Regions from separate parts of the Sorangium sp. So ce117 genome, predicted to be linked through region 2. Evidence: riboswitches for the same ligand, from Rfam matches in the RefSeq annotation. Region 2 holds a riboswitch; each other region holds the start of a gene.

Region 1 (4,205 bases), 1.0 Mb from region 2:
ACGAACGTGTCGGGCACCTCGGTCGGCTCCACCCGGATCGCGAGGTTCTTCATCGCCTCGCGCTCGAGCCGCTCCTTCAGGTGACGGCTCGTCAGGAATTTCGACTGCTTGCTCTTGCCGGCGAACGTCGACGTGTTGACGCCGATCTTCATCTTGATCGTCGGCTCCTCGACCACGATGCGCGGCAGCGCCTCGGGGTGCGCCGGATCCGTGATCGTGTCGCCGATCGTGACCGCGTCGAGCCCGGCGATCGCGATCACCTCGCCCGCGACGGCGCTCTCGACCGCGACGCGCTTCAGCCCCTCGTAGGCGTAGAGCATCTTCACGTAGCCGCGCGACTGGCCGCCCTCGCCGAGGAGCGCGACGTCGGCGCCGGACCGGGCGGTGCCGCGGACCACGCGGCCGACCGCGAGCCGGCCCACGTAGTCGTCGTGCGTCGTGTTGCAGACGATGACCTGGAGCGGACCGTCGGGGTCACCGGAGGGGCCGGGGACCCGCTCGAGGATGGTCTCGAAGAGGGGATCGAGGTCCTTCGCCTCGTGCTCGAGCTCGCGCTTCGCCTGCCCGAACTTCGCGACCGCGTAGAGCGTCGAGAAGTCCATCTGCGCGTCGCTCGCCTCGAGGTCGCAGAAGAGGTCGAACACCTCGGAGAGCACCTCGTGGGCGCGCGCGTCGCTCCGGTCGATCTTGTTGATGACGACGATGACCGGGAAGCCGCGCTGGAGGCACTTCGAGAGCACGAAGCGCGTCTGCGGCAGCGGGCCCTCGGCGGCGTCGACGAGGAGGAGCGCCCCGTCGGCCATCATGAGCGTGCGCTCGACCTCGCCGCCGAAGTCGGAGTGGCCGGGCGTGTCGACGATGTTGATCTTGACCCCGCGGTACCGGATGCTCGTGTTCTTCGCGAGGATGGTGATGCCGCGCTCCCGCTCGAGGTCGTTCGAGTCCATGACCCGCTCGGCCACGACCTCGTTCTCTCGGAAGGCGCCCGACTGGCGGAGCATGTGATCGACGAGGGTCGTCTTCCCGTGGTCGACGTGGGCGACGATGGCGATGTTGCGGAGATCGTTACGGGGCATATACGGCGGCGGCCGTGTAGCACGCGACCCACGGAGGAGCGAGCCCATCCTCGCTAGAGCCCGAACGTTCGGCCTGCACGGCAAGCGCGCGGGCGGGCGAGCGGAGCAGTAGCGATTGACAGCCGAAGGCGCACGGCCATAGGGTGCGCGCCGTGCTGGTGCCCGGGCGCTCGCCTGGGCCGAAGAGGGAACCCGGTGAAATTCCGGGGCTGCCCCGCAGCGGTAAGCGAGAACGACCTCCACCCCATGCACTGGCCCGCCGAGGGCTGGGAAGCGGTGGACAGTAGGGAGCCGGTCTGACCGGAGCGCTCGCGAGCCCGAAGACCTGCCAGCGCCCGGCGGCGGGAGACATCCGGCGCCGGTTCGACCTGGGAGCCTCGAGGGAGGCGGTGAGGTCCGAGCCGGTGCAGCTCCACCTCTCTGCGCACGTCCCGGATACCGAACCGCCCCCGCGTCGCCTTCCGGTCGCCCGCGGGGGCGAGAGGTCGGTCCAGCGCACCGTGCGATGGCCAGCCATTTCGTCCTCGCGGAGCTCGACGCGAGCGGCCCGACGCCGCTCCGCGCGATTGCGGCGAAGGAGGACACGAATGCTGCGCGAGACGGTCACGACGAGCCACGGGCACCGCCATCCATTTCATCTGCTCGCCGCGTTATCCATGGTGCTGGCCGCCGCGCGGCCCGCGCGCGCCGAGGGCGACACCCCCGACGCGCCCGCTGCCCCGCCGGAGGCCGCCGCTGCAGCGCCCACCGGCGAGGGCGCGCCCGCGGGCGACGCCGCGATCGAGGTCACGATCCAGGCGGAGAAGCCGGGCAGCGAGGCCGCGTCGCGCATCTCCGTCGGACACCGGGAGCTCGAGCTCAGGCCGAGGCTCCGGCCGGGCGACATCCTCGAGTCGGTCCCCGGGCTCTTCGCCGTGCAGCACGCGGGCGGGGGCAAGGCGAACCAGTACTTCCTCCGCGGATTCGACGCGGATCATGGGACCGACGTCGCCTTCTTCGTCGACGGCGTGCCCGTCAACATGGTCAGCCACGGCCACGGGCACGGCTTCACCGATCTCTACTTCATGATCCCGGAGCTCGTGACAGGGCTCGACGGCTACAAGGGGCCTTATTACGCGAGCATCGGCGACTTCGGTACGGCGGGCGCCGTCAACCTGCGCTTCGCCGAGAAGCTCGAGGAGAGCTACGCGCAGGTCAGCCTGGGGCAGTACGGTATCCAGCGCGGCCTCGTCATCGCCTCGCCGGATCTCGGCGACACGTGGCGCGCGGTGGCCGCGGCGGAGATCTACCGGAACGACGGGCCGTTCCTGAGCTCGGAGCGGCTCAAGCGCTTCAACGTGTACCTGCGGGCCACGCACGATCTGGGCAACACCGGGAAGGTCCAGATGACCTGGATGTCGTATGGATCGACCTGGCACGGCTCCGGCCAGATCCCCGCGCGCGCCGTGTGCGGCGAGGGCGAGCAGGGCGGGTTGAACCCGCCGCCCTCGGCGTTCGGACAGCCGTGCATCGACCATTTCGGCGCCGTGGATCCGACCGAGGGCGGGGCGACCGAGCGGCACATGGCGTCCGTCGCCTACTCCACCGCGTGGCGGGACGCCGATCTGAGCGCGCTGGCCTACCTCGTCCGGTACCGCTTCACGCTGTACTCGAACTTCACGTTCTTCAGCGAGGACCCCGTCCACGGCGACCAGATCGAGCAGAACGACGACCGCACCGTCGGCGGCGCCGATCTCCGGTTCCGCAGGCAATACGAGCTCGGCGGGGCGAGGTTCACGACCTCGCTCGGCGCGCAGATCCGCGCGGACGCGATCGACAAGTCCCTCCACCACGACGAGGCGCGCGAGCGGATCGAGGAGAAGAGCAGGACCCACGTCGATGAGAGCCAGATCGGCGTCTACGTCGAGCAGGACGCCCGGCTCCGGCGCTGGCTCCGCGTCGTGCTCGGGGCGCGCGCGCAGTGGATCGACGTCAACGTGGACGACCCGGGCGAGGACCTCGAGGCGGTGGGGAACAGGTCGAGCGGCGCCCGGGGACAGATGCAGCTGCTCCCGAAGCTCACGGCGATCGTGTCGCCCGTCGAGGGGGTCGATCTATTCGCCCACTTCGGGCGGGGCTTCCACTCGAACGACGCGCAGGGCGCGGTGCTGGGCGAGGGGGCGGCGACGCTGATCACGCCCGCGATTGGCTACGAGGTCGGCCTGCGGGTCGCGCCCTTGCGCGGGCTGTCGCTGAGCGGGGCCGCGTTCCTGCTCGACCTGGACTCGGAGCTGGTCTGGAGCGGCGATGCGGGCGCGACCGAGGCGTCGGGGCAGACGCGGCGCTACGGGATCGAGATCGGCGGGCGCTACCGGCTCCGGAGCTGGCTCTTCGCGGACGTGGACGCGACCTTCACCCGCGCGCGCTTCCGCGAGAACGCCGGCAACGCGAGCGCTGTCGCCCTCGCGCCGACCCGGACGCTGACCGCGGGCGTCGGCGTCCGCCCGACCATCGGCGCGTTCACGCCGTTCGCGGCGCTGCGGGTCAAGGCGATCGGCGCGCGGCCCGCGACCGAGGACGAGTCGCTCACCGCCGAGGGGTTCACGGTCGTCGACGCCAACGCCGGGCTGCGGTGGAAGAACGTCGAGGTGGCCGTGGACATCCAGAACGTCTTCGACACGACGTGGCGCGAGGTCCAGTTCGCGAGCGCGTCGCGGCTGCCGTACGAGCCGGCCCCGGTCACCGGGATCCACTACTCGCCGGGGTGGCCGTTCACCGCGATCGGGCGGGCGACGCTGTACTGGGAGTAGACGCCGCGCCGGCTCATGTCCGGCGGAGGTCCTCGCGCAGCGCGTCGAGCGATGCCCGGAACGCGGCTTCGCTCACGGCGGCGCCCGTCACCGCGGGCAGGAGCTCTGCGAACATCTGCCAGGCTTCCCCGATGTCACATACCCTGTGCGGATAACGCTGGCGGGCAATGAGCGTGAGCCCTGTCACCACGCTGCGAACCATCGCCGCCTGGAACCCCGAGCCCTCGAAGACGACCGCTGAGCACCTGATGGTTGCGCTCGCCTCCGCGAGGAAGCTCGCGATCGCCCTGCGCGCGGGCGCCGGCGGCAACGACGCCCCGCTCTCGACGAGGGTGAGCAG
Region 2 (4,205 bases):
CGGGCGCGCTCGTCCTTCGGTCGGCGACGGGGAGCTTCCCCTGGTAGCCGCGGAGCTGCATCGCGAGCGCGGCGCTCTCGGAGCGCTCGAGCGTCCGGAGCGCCACGACGCCCGCGACGGCGCCGGCCGAGCGCGCGGCGGCGCCGGGGCGGGTGAACCCGCCGCGGAGCGCGGCGGCGCTCCACGCGCTGTCGGCCGCGCGCTGGAGCACGCCGGCGAAGCGCCGCGTCAGCGCGAGCAGCTCGACGAGGGCCGCGGGGACGCCGAGCCCGGCGAGCGCCGCCTCGATCTCGGCGGGCGCGGCGGCGCCGGCGAGCCACCGGAGCACCGCGGCCGCCGCGAGGACGCGCGCGCCGATGGCCACGGCGCGGCGCGCCCCCTCCGCCGTGATCGCGTCGACGGGGAACGGCGCGCCGGGGAGGAGCGGCGCCCCCGGCGTGAGCGCGAGCGCGAGCGCCGCCGCGACCGCTCCGATCCACGCGGCGGGCGCGGCGGCGCGGAGGACGTCGCGCGCCGGCGTGCCCTGGAGGCGGAGGGCCGCGCACGCGAGGAGGAGCAGCGCGGCCGGCGTGAAGGGCGAGCGCGCGCCCGCGGCGACGCAGCACGCCGCCACGGCGGCCCCGAGGCGGAGCCGGGCGTCCACGTCGCGGAGCCGCGCGGGCGGGTCAGTCCGCACGGAGGCCTTCGTCGCCGGCCTTGCCCGCCGGCGCGCCCGCGCGCTCGACGAAGAGCACGCGCGAGAAATAGCCGAGGGCGAAGCCGGCGAGGAGCCCGGCCCAGAGGAACGCGAAGAGCAGGAGGTCGCCCTCGAGGCCCGCGAACAGCGGCCCGGTGTCGTGGCGCCCTGCGTCCTCGGCGACGCGGCGCACCACGGCCTCGTCGACGCCGTCCCAGGACGCGTTACCGCAGGCGGCGAGCCAGAGGGAAGCGGCGAGCCGGAGCGCCGCCGCGCACGCGCGCCGCGCGAGCGGCGCTGGCAGCGGGCGCTGTCCGAGCCGCCGCGTCACGACGCCCCCGGGGCGAGCCGGACGACCTGGAGCCGGTCCAGGATGTCGGGCCGCCGGGCGCGCAGGAAGGCGAGCGCCCCCGCGGTCATGACGCCCTCGAGCAGGCCGAGCGGCAGCTGGGTGGGGACGAAGGCGAGGGCGACGCCCGTGAACATGGACGTCACCGAGCCTTCGCCCGAGAGCCCGAGCGCGAGCGCGAGCGCCGTGGTGGCGTAGGTTGCCCAGTCCGACGTCACGCCCGCCAGGAAGCCCGCGACCCAGAGGTTCGCGCCGCAGCGCCGCGCGAGGTGGAAGGCGAAATATCCGGTGAAGGCGCCCGCGATGCCCATCGACGCGACGTCGGCGCCGAGCGTGGTGATGCCGCCGTGCGCGAGGAAGAGGGCCTGGATAAGGAGCGCCGCCACGGTGACGAGGACGGTCATCCAGGGGCCGATGAGCACCGCCGCGAGCCCTGTGCCGCACGGGTGGGAGCAGGTCCCGGCGGTCGGCACCGGCACGGGCATGCACGAGATCGCGAAGACGGCGGCCGCGATGAGGCCGACGAACGGCTTGTAGAAGGCGTCCTGCTCGGTGCGGCGCCGGAGCAGGTGGAGGGCGATCGCGACGAAGGGCAGGGCGAGCGCGTTCCAGAAGGCGCACCAGCCGAGCGGCAGGACGCCTTCCGCGAGGTGCATCGCGGCCGCGGGCCGGGGCGCGAGGAGCGTCCCCATGGACACGGCGGCGATCGATAACGCGCGGCCGTGAAGACCGATTTCGGCGCTCCGGGTGAAGTCCGCACCCGAACGCCACGAAGACGTGCGCAAGCTGCACCTCGTGGGAGGCTCGGGTAGGTCTCCCGGCTCATGGGTTCAGGGAGCTGATCGAGCTCCCAGCGCTGCGTCCACCTTCCCAGGCCTCTTCACAATGAGGCCCAGTGGTCTTCGGAGGCAGCTCCCCACTCACGGTGGCGGGACCGCGCCGGTTTTGCACCGGCTTCCCTGTTATGCCCCGGAGGGCACCCGAGGAATGGATTGTCAGGCCGGTGCTCGGTAATCCCGTTTCGAGCCCGGCGTCAAGGACGTCGCGCCCCGATCGCGGAGGATGTGCTCAGCGGGCGCTGCATCTGGCATGGCGTGTCGGACGAGCTCCCCGTCGAGCGCGGGCCAGCTCCGCCTCGCGCGCTGCTCCGCGCGTTGGCCCGCGTATCCAGGCGGGCGCGATCGCGCGAGCCGGGCGCGTACCCGGGAGCGCGGACCCCGGGGGCGCGGACCGGGCGAACCCGGGTGCGTCGACCGGGGGCGCGAGCTTCCGCCTTGCGCGGTCCGGCCCGCCGCGAGCGCCCTCGTCCGCGGCGTCGGTGCGGCGGTGATGCCTGCCGCTTGTGGACACCTCGCCCTCGCGGGCACTGCCGAGGCGCACGAAGCCATCACTGCCGAGGCGCGCCGCGCGCCCGTCGGTGCCCCTCATCGAGCAGACATGGGCGCGCCGACGAGCGATCGAGGCCCTGCGATGCGATGGCCGAGGCCGAGAAATTGACCCAGACGCATCACGTGAAGAGTCGTCGAGCACACGTCTTGGATTATGTCCCCTTAGATAAAATCTGTTTACTTTATCGCCGCGCGGGTGCAGCGCCTGTCGCGGGCCGCGACTGAGCGGGGTCTTTCGTGCGCTTGAATACAAGGCGCCGGCGCGTTCTTTCCGCAGTGTGCTTTGTTCGTCCTGGCTCTTTACTCGGGAGCAGGCGTCCGGTGTACGGCCCGCTGCCTCGTGGCATCTCTTATTGAAGAGATGAGGGATTTCGTGTTCGCTCGTCTCGGAATGCACAGCGAACGCTGCGCTGAGCGCTGTCTCCGGTGGAGGGGTATGCCCGGCTCGAACGTGAATTCCCGCAGAGCTGGTGTGTATGGGTCGCGCGTCCGCCTGGCCGCCTTCGTGTCTGGAGCGCTCTGCTCGCTCGGCGTGCAGGCATTGCACTTTGTTATCGACAACGCGCTTGCGGGTGCCACAATCTGACTACCGCATGCGCACCGGCGCGGACCCCCCAGCCCGGAGCGCATGCGGTCTTTTTTCTTAGCACCGTGGCGGACGTTCAAGACTCCGGCGCGGTGTCCCTGCCGCGGTCATTCTGGGCCCCCCTCCAGCGTGATGCGCGGTATTTTTTTGCCCTCGAGCGCGCGGTTCGCGCCTCCCGAGCCTTCACTTGCCGGTGAACGTGGCCTGCGATTTCGCCAGAAACGCTTTCATTCCGAGCTGTTGATCTTCGCTGCCGAAGAGCGCGGCGAATGCCTGGGCTTCCAGCTCGTTGGCGGCGGCGAGGTCGAGGCTCTCGCCGCGCAGGAGGACGCGTTTGGCGGCGGCGACGGCGAGCGGCCCGCGCGAGGCGATCTTGAGGGCGGTCTCGCGGGCGCGCGCGAGCAGCTCGGTCGCCGGGAAGACGGCGTTGACGAGCCCGATCGACAGCGCCTGCTGGGCGGTGATCATGTCTCCTGAATAGACGAGCTCGCGCGCGCGTCCTGGCCCGACCCGTCGCAGCAGCCGCTGGGTCCCGCCGAACCCCGGGATGACGCCCAGGTTCACCTCGGGCTGGCCGAGCTTGGCGCCTTCGGCGGCGTAGATGAAGTCGCATGCGAGGGCGAGCTCGCAGCCGCCGCCCAGCGCGAAGCCGTTGACGGCGGCGATGACGGGGAAGGGGGCAGTCTCGATGAGCTCGGCGAGCCGGTGGCCTGCGTCGGCGAACCGTTTCGCGGCGATGCTGTTCATGGTCGCCATCTCCGCGATGTCGGCGCCGGCGACGAACGCCTTGCCGGCGCCGGTCAGCACCGCCGCGCGGACCTCGTTGCCGGCGGCGGGCGCGAGGAGGTCGCGGAAGGCCGTGGTGAGCTCGCCGAGGACGGCGGGGTTCAGTGCGTTGAGTTTGTCGGGCCGCTGGATGGTCACGGTGGCGACGTGATCCGCGCGCTCGACGGCGACGAACTGGAGCGTACCGCGAGCAGGGGCCCCCGGCTGCTGTTCTTGAGCGGTCATGGAGCGTGGTTAGCAGCGCCCCGCGCCGGGGGGAAGCGCCTGCCGTGGGCCGGGGAGGGCGTCATTCCGTGTCCTCTCGGGCCTGCTATGCTGAGCCCGTGGACGAGCCGACGAGCGAGCGATTTCCAGGGGACGTCACGCGCCTGTTCTGGGACACGGACCCGGACGCCGTCGATCTGGAGCGGCACCGCGACT
Region 3 (4,205 bases), 5.3 Mb from region 2:
GCCAGTAGCCGGCGCGCCGGTAGAGATCGGCCATCTCGGCCGGCCACGGAGTCCAGCCGTCGAGCGCCTGCGGTCGCGCCTCCGCGGGCGCCTGCCGGCTCTCCTCCGGAGCGCTCATGCCCTCTCCGACGCCTGGTTGAGGCCGAGCGCGTTGAGCATGGTCCCGAGCTTGGCGGTGGTCTCGGCGAGCTCGTGCTCGCCGTTCGATCCGATGACGATCCCGGCCCCGGCATAGAGGCGGAGCGCCCGGCCGGCGACGTCGGCGCAGCGGATGACGACCGCCCACTCGCCGTCGCCGCTCGCGTCGGACCAGCCCACGAGCCCCGTGAAGAACCCGCGATCGAACCGCTCGATCGCCTCGATGGCGTCGCGGGCGCGGTCCGTGGGGTACCCGCACACGGCGGGGGTCGGGTGCAGCGCGGTGGCCAGCTTCATCGAGGAGATCGAGAGATCGCGCAGCTCCCCGGTGAGCCGGCTCGACAGGTGCCACAGCGTCGGGGTCTGCGTGAGCGAGGGCTCGTCGGGGACGCTCAGGCGCCGGCAGAACGGCCGGAGCGCGGCGGCGACGGCGTCGACGACGATCGCGTGCTCATGCCGGTCTTTCTCGGACGCGAGCAGGGCGATCGCCCGCCGGCGGTCCTCGTCGGGGTCGGGGCTGCGGACCGCAGAGCCGGCGAGCGGATTGGCGATCACCCGGAGCCCGGAGCGGGACAGGAGCAGCTCCGGGCTCGCGCCGATGAGCGTCCGCGCGCGCGAGGTCGCGACGCCGCGCTCCACGCTGGAGAGCCCCGCCGTGGGATCCGAGAGGTTGGCGGCGAAGGTGTAGCCGTTCCGGTTCTGCTGCGAGAGGCGCTGGAGGACGAGGCGGAGATCGACCGGCTCTCGCAGGACCATCTCCAGCATCCTGGAGAGGACCACCTTGCTCAGCGCCTCGGACCGCATCAGGCCCACCGCCGTCTCGACGCCGCGCACGTAGTCGCGGGGCTCGGGGACCTGGCGCAGCTCCTGGACGGTGATCGGCAGGTGCGACCGCGGCGATTCCGACGTGGGGTTGAGCGGGCCCGCGCTCTGGATCGCCCTCGGCACGATGAGGTGCGCCGGCGACGTGCTGTTGAACGGCACCGCGCCGACCACCATGGGGAGGCTCTGGCCGGCGCCGGCCCTCGACGCCGACGCGAGCACCCTCGTGACGCGGTCCGCGAGGCGATCGCCCTGATCCGCGCCGTTCGGCTCGAGGATCATGTCGTGTACGCCCTGCGCGAGGAGCGTGCGTGTCGGCGACGCGAAGAAGAACGCCGACTCAGGGGTGTATTGCTTCAACAGCTGCCCTGCGTTCACCGCGGGCAGCGCGACAGAGGCCGGTATCGAGATGGAACTCGTCACATTCAGCTCCGATGGGCGTCGAGAGCCACGTGGGCTCAGGTCATCGGGCGCTGGACGTCAGGTCTCGGGCCGCTCGTCTCTAATAACTGATAAAGAAAATCAGTTTCAAGTAACTCATGGCACGCGCGTGCAAGACTGTCAAGGGACTCCCGATTCTGTCTCGGGTGTGCGTCGCCGGTGGCCCGTGGACGGGGCGCTCCGGGCCTTCGCTTCTGCGTTGACATCCTGCGTGACGGGTGCGACGAGTCGCCCCGCCATCGGTGCTCGTCCGGCCAACCCCTGGCGAGCTGAAAAGGGAACCCGGTGAGAATCCGGGACTGCCCCCGCAGCGGTGAACGGGAACGACCATCACCAAGAAGCACTGGGCATGCACCAGAGCAGCCTGGGAAGCGGTGATGTGTAGGAGAGCGACCGGCGACGGCCGCAGCGCCCGTGAGTCCGAAGACCTGCCGAAGGTGCGCGCGCCGGTGCTCTGGCGCGCGCTGACCTGAGCCTTCGAGGGGAAGGCGTCCAGGCTCTCGACCACCTCGCTCGCGCGCGGTGCCGTGGCCCGTCACGCAGCCCCCTCGCTTCGGCTCTCAGCTCACCCGGAGCAGCGCTGGGTCGACGCGGGCAGGCGGCGCGTGAATGGTTGATTCCTCTGATCGTCGGTCGCGGCGGCGCCGGAGCGCCGGCGCGGCGTGCTGGCTCGCGCTCGCGGTCGGAAGCGCCGTGACAGCCTCGCCTGCCGCCCGCGCGGACGATCGGCGCAGGCCGGAGGCCGAGCAGGAGGGCGATCGCGCTGCCGCTCCGCCGGAGACAGCCCCGCTGGAGGTGCGCGTCGAGGGGGATCGCCTGCGCGCGCCCGCGCCGCCCAAGGACAGGTCCGTCGCGGGGTCGGTGCTGGGCCGCGAGCGCCTCATCGGCGCGGGGCTCGGGGCGGCGGACGTGCTCCGCACGCAGCCGGGCGTCCTCATCATCGAGTCGGGCGGCTTCGGCGGGCCGGCGACCGCGGCCCTCCGGGGAGCGACCGCCACGCAGACGCCGGTGTACCTCGCCGGCGTCCGCCTGAACGACGACGTCGTGGGGACGGCGGACCTCTCCCTCGTGCCCCTCTGGCTCATCGAGCGCATCGAGATCTACCGCGGCCACGCGCCCATCGAGGCCGACCGCCTCGGCCCCGGCGGCGCGATCTTCTTCGAGCCGCGGCGGCCTTCGCGGACGACGGCCGGCGTGGGTGCCATGGCGGGCTCGCTCGGCGCGCGGCGCGGGTGGGGGTTCGCCGGCGCCAGCGCGGGCCCGGTGAGCGCGATCGTCGGGGTGAGCGCGGAGGCCGCGGAGAACCGCTACGCGTTCGTCAACGATGGCGGGACGCTCTTCGACGAGAGCGACGACACCCTGGAGCGCCGGCAGAACGCCGACGTGCGCACGATCGACGCGTGGGCGCTCGCGCGCGTCGAGCTCGGGGGCGGCGCGATCGTCGACGTGATCGCGAACGGCACCGGCCGCGAGCAGGGCGTGCCGAGGCTCGCGCTCCTGCCGTCCCGAGAAGCGCGGGGGGAGTCGCGGCGCGCGCTGGCGTCCGTCGCGGCGCGGGTGCCGTTCGGCGGAGAGGCGCAGCACACGCTCGAGGCGCGCACCTCGTTCATCGAGGCGCGGTCGGAGGTCCATGATCCTCTCTTCGAGCTCGCGCTGCAGACGCCGGAGCTCCGGCTCGCCGGCCGCCGCCTGGAGCAGACGCTCGGGGCGACGCTCTCCTTCGCCGACCGGCTCCGGGTGCGGCCCGTGCTCTCGGTCGCGCGCGAGGGCATCTCACGCGCGCCGGACGACGTCCCGCTCGCGCGGTCGCGGCGCTCGTTCGCGCGCGGCGCCGTCAGCGCGGAGGCGCGCCTCGGCGAGGGGCTCGCGCTGCACGCCCTCGCGAGCGGGGAGTGCCACGCCACCGGCGCGGACCGGGGGCGCCCTTGCGACGTGCTCGTCCCGACCGGGCGGGTCGGCGTGGAGGCGGGGAGCGACAGGCTCCGGTTCCTCGCGACCGTGGGCCGCTACGTCCGCGTCCCGACGCTCGGCGAGGTGTACGGCGTCTCCGGCGTCGTCCATGGCAACGCGGAGCTCGAGCCGGAGTCGGGCGCCACGATCGAGGCCGGGATCCGGGCGCAGACGGGGCGCGGCGCCGTGCTGCGCGGCGCCTTCCTCGACGTGTTCGCGTTCGGGAGCGCGGTCTCCGGGCTCGTCGCGTACGAGAAGTCCGGTCAGGGCTACGTGAGCCCGTACAACGTCGGCCGCGCCCGCGTCGTGGGCGCGGAGCTGCTGGCCGGGGTCGAGGTGACCCCGTTCCTCCGCGCCGAGATCGCAGCGACGCTGCTCGATCCGCGGGACACGACGCCGGGGCGGACGACGAGGAACGACCTCCTCCCGTTCCGCTCGCGCCTCGTCGTCGCGCCGCGCCTGCACGCCGAGTGGAAGCGCCCGGGCGGCGCCGTGTTCTCGGGCGCGTCGGGCGAGATCCGGGCCGTGTACCAGTCGAGCCGGTACGCCGATCCCGCCGGGCTCGGCGTGATCGCGGAGCAAGCGACCCTCGACCTCGACGCGGAGGCGAGGTGGCTCGGCGGGCACCTCGCGGTGAGAGGTCGCGTCGCGGACCTCCTGGACGCGCGGCGCACGGATGTCGTCGGGTTTCCGCTCCCGGGACGGAGCGTGTTTTTCACACTGGAGTCAACATGGTGAAGATCAGTCTATTTGCGTTCGCGATCTCGATTCCGCTCCTCGGGTGCAACGTGGATTCGCCGCCGCCGTCGACGGGCGGCGTCCACGGCGGCGGCGACGGCGACGCGTGTGAGAGC
Region 4 (4,205 bases), 5.3 Mb from region 2:
CGCACATAGCGGACGAAATCGAGGCCGACGTCGGTGAGGTCGAAGGCATCGCCGCCCGCGACGGCGGGATCTGTGGGATCGATGGAGTTCGTTTCGGGGTTCGCCAGCACAGGGTGCCAGCCGGCGCAGTGGTCATAGGGGGCCGCCGTGGCCTTGCACGAGTAAGCTTTCCAGTCGACGCCGTCCTGGCTGACCTCGACGGTCGCGAGCTCGGCGAACACGGTGGTTGGGGTGCTCTGGAACGCGTTCTCGAAGACGATGAAATCCGGCCCCGGGCCATCGACGATGAGGTTGCCAGAGAAACCGAAGGTGACGGTGCCGCCGTTGCCGAGGGACACCACGTCGGCCGAGCCGCCGCAACAACCCCCACCCTTGGGAGGACCGAAGGCGATGTCCGGGAACTTGTCCTGTCCGAATGGTTGGCCTGGCCCGAAGCGAAAACTGATCACCTCGGAAGCAAACACCGTTTCCGTGCCGGTGCAGCCTTCTCCTGCGCCGCCGGCGGCTCCGGAGCCGCCAGCGCCATCTGCGCCGCCGGTGCTGCCGGCGCCGCCAGCGCCATCTGCACCTCCGGAGCCACCAGCGCCGCCAGAGCCATCGGCGCCTCCGGTGCTGGCGGCGCCACCGACGCCTCCGGTGCTGCCAGCGCCTCCGGTGCTGCCAGCGCCTCCGGTGCCGCCAGCGCCGCCAGCGCCGCCAGAGCCGTCGGCGCCTCCGGTGCTGCCGGCACCGCCAGCACCATCGGCGCCTCCGGCACCCCCAGCGCCGCCGACCTCTCCAGCTCCGGAGGTGGAGCTTGTTCCGCCCGCTCCGCCTTCACCGCCAGCGCCGCCGGACCCCTGCGCGGCTCCACCACCCGTGCCGCCGGTCCCGCTCCCGGACGGGGAGCTCTCGGATCCGCAGGCGATGAGCGCGAATATCGAAAGGAGCGCGCTCGCGCGCGCCATACGAGACACCATGAGACCTCCGAGGGCGGGGGCGCGATCCATCGGAGCATCCCGACGCGGCGCTGCCCGCGCCCAAACATCAATAGAACGGCGCCGACGTGTTGTTTCGCGCGAGGTAGATGTTGTAATCGGCCGTGTTGACGTACCCATCGCCGTTGAAGTCGGCGTGCTGGTTGTACCCTGGGTTGCCCAGCTGGGTGTTCATCGCGGCGCTGAGGATGGTGTAGTCGCCCGTGTCCACGTCGCCGTCGTTGTCGAGATCCGCGTCCGCGATGTTCCCGAAGCCGTCGCCGTCGGTGTCGCGCTGGTTCACGTTCGCCGTGAGGTAGGCGTTGTCCGCGCCGTCGGGCACGCCGTCGCTGTCCGAGTCCGGCGCGCCGTCGGGGAAGTACAGCGTCACCTTCGGCGTCACGCCGACCTCCCAGTAATCCCAGGCGCTCCCGGCCGAGTAGCACTGCCCGGCGGGGGAGGAGTACTCGTCGCCCGATGGGTTCCACACGATCGCCAGGGCGCTCGTGTGGCTTACGAACGCGATGGGCGACGTCGAGCTGTCATCCTCGCAGGGGTCCGGCGTGAACTCGAGGTACTGCGACGAGCTCGCCTCGTTGACCGGCGTCTGGCTGCCCCCGAGGACGGCCGTGACCACGCTGGCGCGGACGAGCGCCGCGTATCCGTTCTCGCTCGCGCCGCCGACGCCGAACGCGTCTCCGCCGCCCACGTGCAGCGTGTCGTCCTCGTCGAAGCCGAGCGCCGCCGCGTTCAGCACGTTGCTCGCCAGGAGCGAGCCCTCGCTGCCGCCGAACGCATACGGGCCCGACGTGCCGTCGATGGCGTCCTCGATGTCGGCCGCCGCCCAGATGCGGATTTCACCGGTCCGGTTGGGCGACGGCTGATAGCCGATCCCGGTGACGAGGTTGCCCCCGGAGTCCACGGCGATCCCCCCGGATGCGCCCGGGATGCTCGTGATCAGCGGGATCTCCACGATGGGCGACGCGGTCAGGTCGAGGGCATAGACGCCGCTCGTGTAGACACCCTGGACGCTATAGCCGCCGTTGATGACGAGCGCGTCGTTCCCGTACCAGGCCCCGTCGTAGTAGTCGACGTCGAGCTCGATCACCTGCCCGTGGCTGAGCAGGTCAGGCGGCGAGGTGATGCTGAGGATCGAGCTCGGGAACACGAGCAGCGGCGCCCCGTAGCCGACGCCGAGCGCGATCGTGCTGCCGTCCGGCGAGATGGCGAGGAAGCTCGGGTCCATCGGCCCGTCGCTCAGGGTGGCGACGGGCACGTAGACGCTCGATCCATAGTTCTTCTGCAGATACAGGGTCTGATCGTTGGCGACGAGGAGCCGTCCGGCCAGCTCGTAGCCATCGATCTCCTGGGCCGTCGTGGGGAACCCGTCCAGCGCTGTGAACCACCCGTCGGCGATGCTGGGCAGATTGAATGTATACGACGTGTTGCCCCCGTACTCGTCGAAGGCGTCTGCGAACGCCGACGGCGAGAGCAGGAGGAGCGTCGCGGCAACCAAAGATGCAGAAATGCGCATAAGGCCTATTCCCTTTCCACCTCTACTACCAACAGGAGGGGTCGCGAGCCGGCGCACCCCACCCCACGCCTCGCTCGAGGGCTGAACCCTCGGTGGAGAGCGGGGGAGCGCGCGTGGTCAAGCCTGGTCGCGACCGCGGATGGGGAGAGCGCGTCGTGCCGACCCTCTACCGGAAACGCTCAGCACAACACCACTCCTTGCCCGCGTCGTCCGGAGCGGCGCGAGCCCGCTCGGCGCGAGTTCGCGAGGTACGGAGGAGCCGGCCAAGAAGAGGCGCGGACGCGCTGAACCTTCGATAAAGAGCCATCGGACCGACCCCTCGCCCCCGCGGGCGACTGTGTAAGGAAGACGCGGGGGACGGGTCGGAACCGGGACAGGCGCGAGAGTCTGCGCCAGCTCGGACCTACCCGCCTCCCTCGAGGCTTCCAGGTCAAACCGGCGCTGGATGTCTCCCCTGCGCAGGATGTTGGCAGGTCTTCGGGCTCACGAGCGCTCCGGCTCTCGCCGGGTTCCTACGGTCCACCGCTTCCCAGCCCGAGGGCCAGTGCTCGTCGTGGAGATCGTTCTCGCTTACCGCTGCGGGGCAGCCCCGGACTCACACCGGGTTCCCTTTTGAGCCCCGGGCGAAGCCAGGGGCACCAACACGGGTGCTTACATATGGCCGCGCGGCCGACCGGTCAAGCGAGATGTTCCGCGGAGCTCGGACCGCGCGGTCGACACACGCTGGCCTGGCGGTGCGCGTCGTGGCGGGCCACAACCCGGGCATATGCCGCTCAGCGAAGCGCGTCCGGCCGATCCGCTCGACGACCTCGTCGCGCTCCTGCGCGGCAAGCGGATCGTGGCGCTGACGGGCGCGGGGTGCAGCACCGAGTCCGGCATCCCCGATTATCGAGGGCCCGAGACGCGGCGCCGCGCGCGGAACCCGATCCAGGGGCGGGAGTTCTCCCGCTCGGCCGAGATCCGGCAGCGCTACTGGGCGCGCGCCGTGATCGGCTGGGAGCGGTTCTCCAGGGCCGAGCCCAACCCCGCCCACCGCGCCCTCGCGCGGCTCGAGCAGGCGGGGCAGCTCGATGGCCTCATCACGCAGAACGTCGACGGCCTCCACCAGGCCGCGGGCAGCCGCCGCGTCATCGAGCTGCACGGGACGCTCTCCGAGGTCGCCTGCCTCGCGTGCGGCGCGATGGAGCGGCGCGCCGCCCTCCAGGAGCGGCTCCTCGCCCAGAACCCCGGCTGGCTGCGCCTCGCGGCCGACCTCGCCCCCGACGGCGACGCCGACCTGCCCGCCGAGCGCGTGGCGGGCTTCCGTGCGCCGCCGTGCCTCCGCTGCGATGGGCCGCTCAAGCCGCGCGTCGTCTTCTTCGGCGAGAACGTGGCCAGGCCGATCGTCGACGCGGCGTTCGCGCTCGTGGACGCGGCGGACGCGCTCCTCGTCGTCGGCTCGTCGCTGGCGGTCTTCTCGGGCTACCGCTTCGTGCTGCGCGCCGCGCAGCGAGGCACCCCGATCGCCATGATCAACCTCGGCTCCGCGCGCGGCGAGGAGCTCGGCGCGCTGAAGATCGAGGCCCGCGCCGGCGAGGTGCTGCCGCGCCTCGCCGAGGCGCTCGGCGCCGGCGCCACCGCGGCGCCCCGCTGAGGCGCCGAGCGCCGGCGCACGCGCGGCGCTGGCATCACCCGCGCTGGTACATCACGTCGCTGCGGAGGACGTACTTGCTCCC

The links. A riboswitch is a leader RNA that binds a small molecule or an ion and turns the genes downstream of it on or off. The one in region 2 is predicted to bind cobalamin.
Region 1: it holds a riboswitch for cobalamin, as region 2 does, so the genes downstream of both, WMF46_RS05035 (TonB-dependent receptor) here and WMF46_RS01450 (energy-coupling factor ABC transporter permease) in region 2, are expected to answer to the same signal.
Region 3: it holds a riboswitch for cobalamin, as region 2 does, so the genes downstream of both, WMF46_RS21240 (TonB-dependent receptor domain-containing protein) here and WMF46_RS01450 (energy-coupling factor ABC transporter permease) in region 2, are expected to answer to the same signal.
Region 4: it holds a riboswitch for cobalamin, as region 2 does, so the genes downstream of both, WMF46_RS21210 (dockerin type I domain-containing protein) here and WMF46_RS01450 (energy-coupling factor ABC transporter permease) in region 2, are expected to answer to the same signal.

Annotation. Positions count from the first base shown of each region.
Region 1 is NZ_CP150309.1:1,357,799-1,362,003, forward strand. It holds gene typA (translational GTPase TypA) at 1-1,124, opposite strand, end outside; cobalamin riboswitch at 1,216-1,423, shown strand; gene WMF46_RS05035 (TonB-dependent receptor) at 1,664-3,865, shown strand; gene WMF46_RS05040 (hypothetical protein) at 3,879-4,205, opposite strand, start outside.
Region 2 is NZ_CP150309.1:356,508-360,712, forward strand. It holds gene WMF46_RS01440 (CbiQ family ECF transporter T component) at 1-676, opposite strand, end outside; gene WMF46_RS01445 (hypothetical protein) at 666-1,007, opposite strand; gene WMF46_RS01450 (energy-coupling factor ABC transporter permease) at 1,004-1,717, opposite strand; cobalamin riboswitch at 1,816-2,024, opposite strand; gene WMF46_RS01455 (enoyl-CoA hydratase/isomerase family protein) at 3,183-4,010, opposite strand; gene WMF46_RS01460 (DUF6922 domain-containing protein) at 4,109-4,205, shown strand, end outside.
Region 3 is NZ_CP150309.1:5,678,323-5,682,527, reverse strand. It holds gene WMF46_RS21250 ((2,3-dihydroxybenzoyl)adenylate synthase) at 1-118, opposite strand, end outside; gene dhbC (isochorismate synthase DhbC) at 115-1,383, opposite strand; cobalamin riboswitch at 1,625-1,851, shown strand; gene WMF46_RS21240 (TonB-dependent receptor domain-containing protein) at 2,095-4,089, shown strand; gene WMF46_RS21235 (hypothetical protein) at 4,083-4,205, shown strand, end outside.
Region 4 is NZ_CP150309.1:5,668,838-5,673,042, reverse strand. It holds gene WMF46_RS21220 (hypothetical protein) at 1-449, opposite strand, end outside; gene WMF46_RS21215 (hypothetical protein) at 446-742, opposite strand; gene WMF46_RS21210 (dockerin type I domain-containing protein) at 1,027-2,490, opposite strand; cobalamin riboswitch at 2,942-3,148, opposite strand; gene WMF46_RS21205 (NAD-dependent protein deacetylase) at 3,257-4,123, shown strand; gene WMF46_RS21200 (prolyl hydroxylase family protein) at 4,158-4,205, opposite strand, start outside.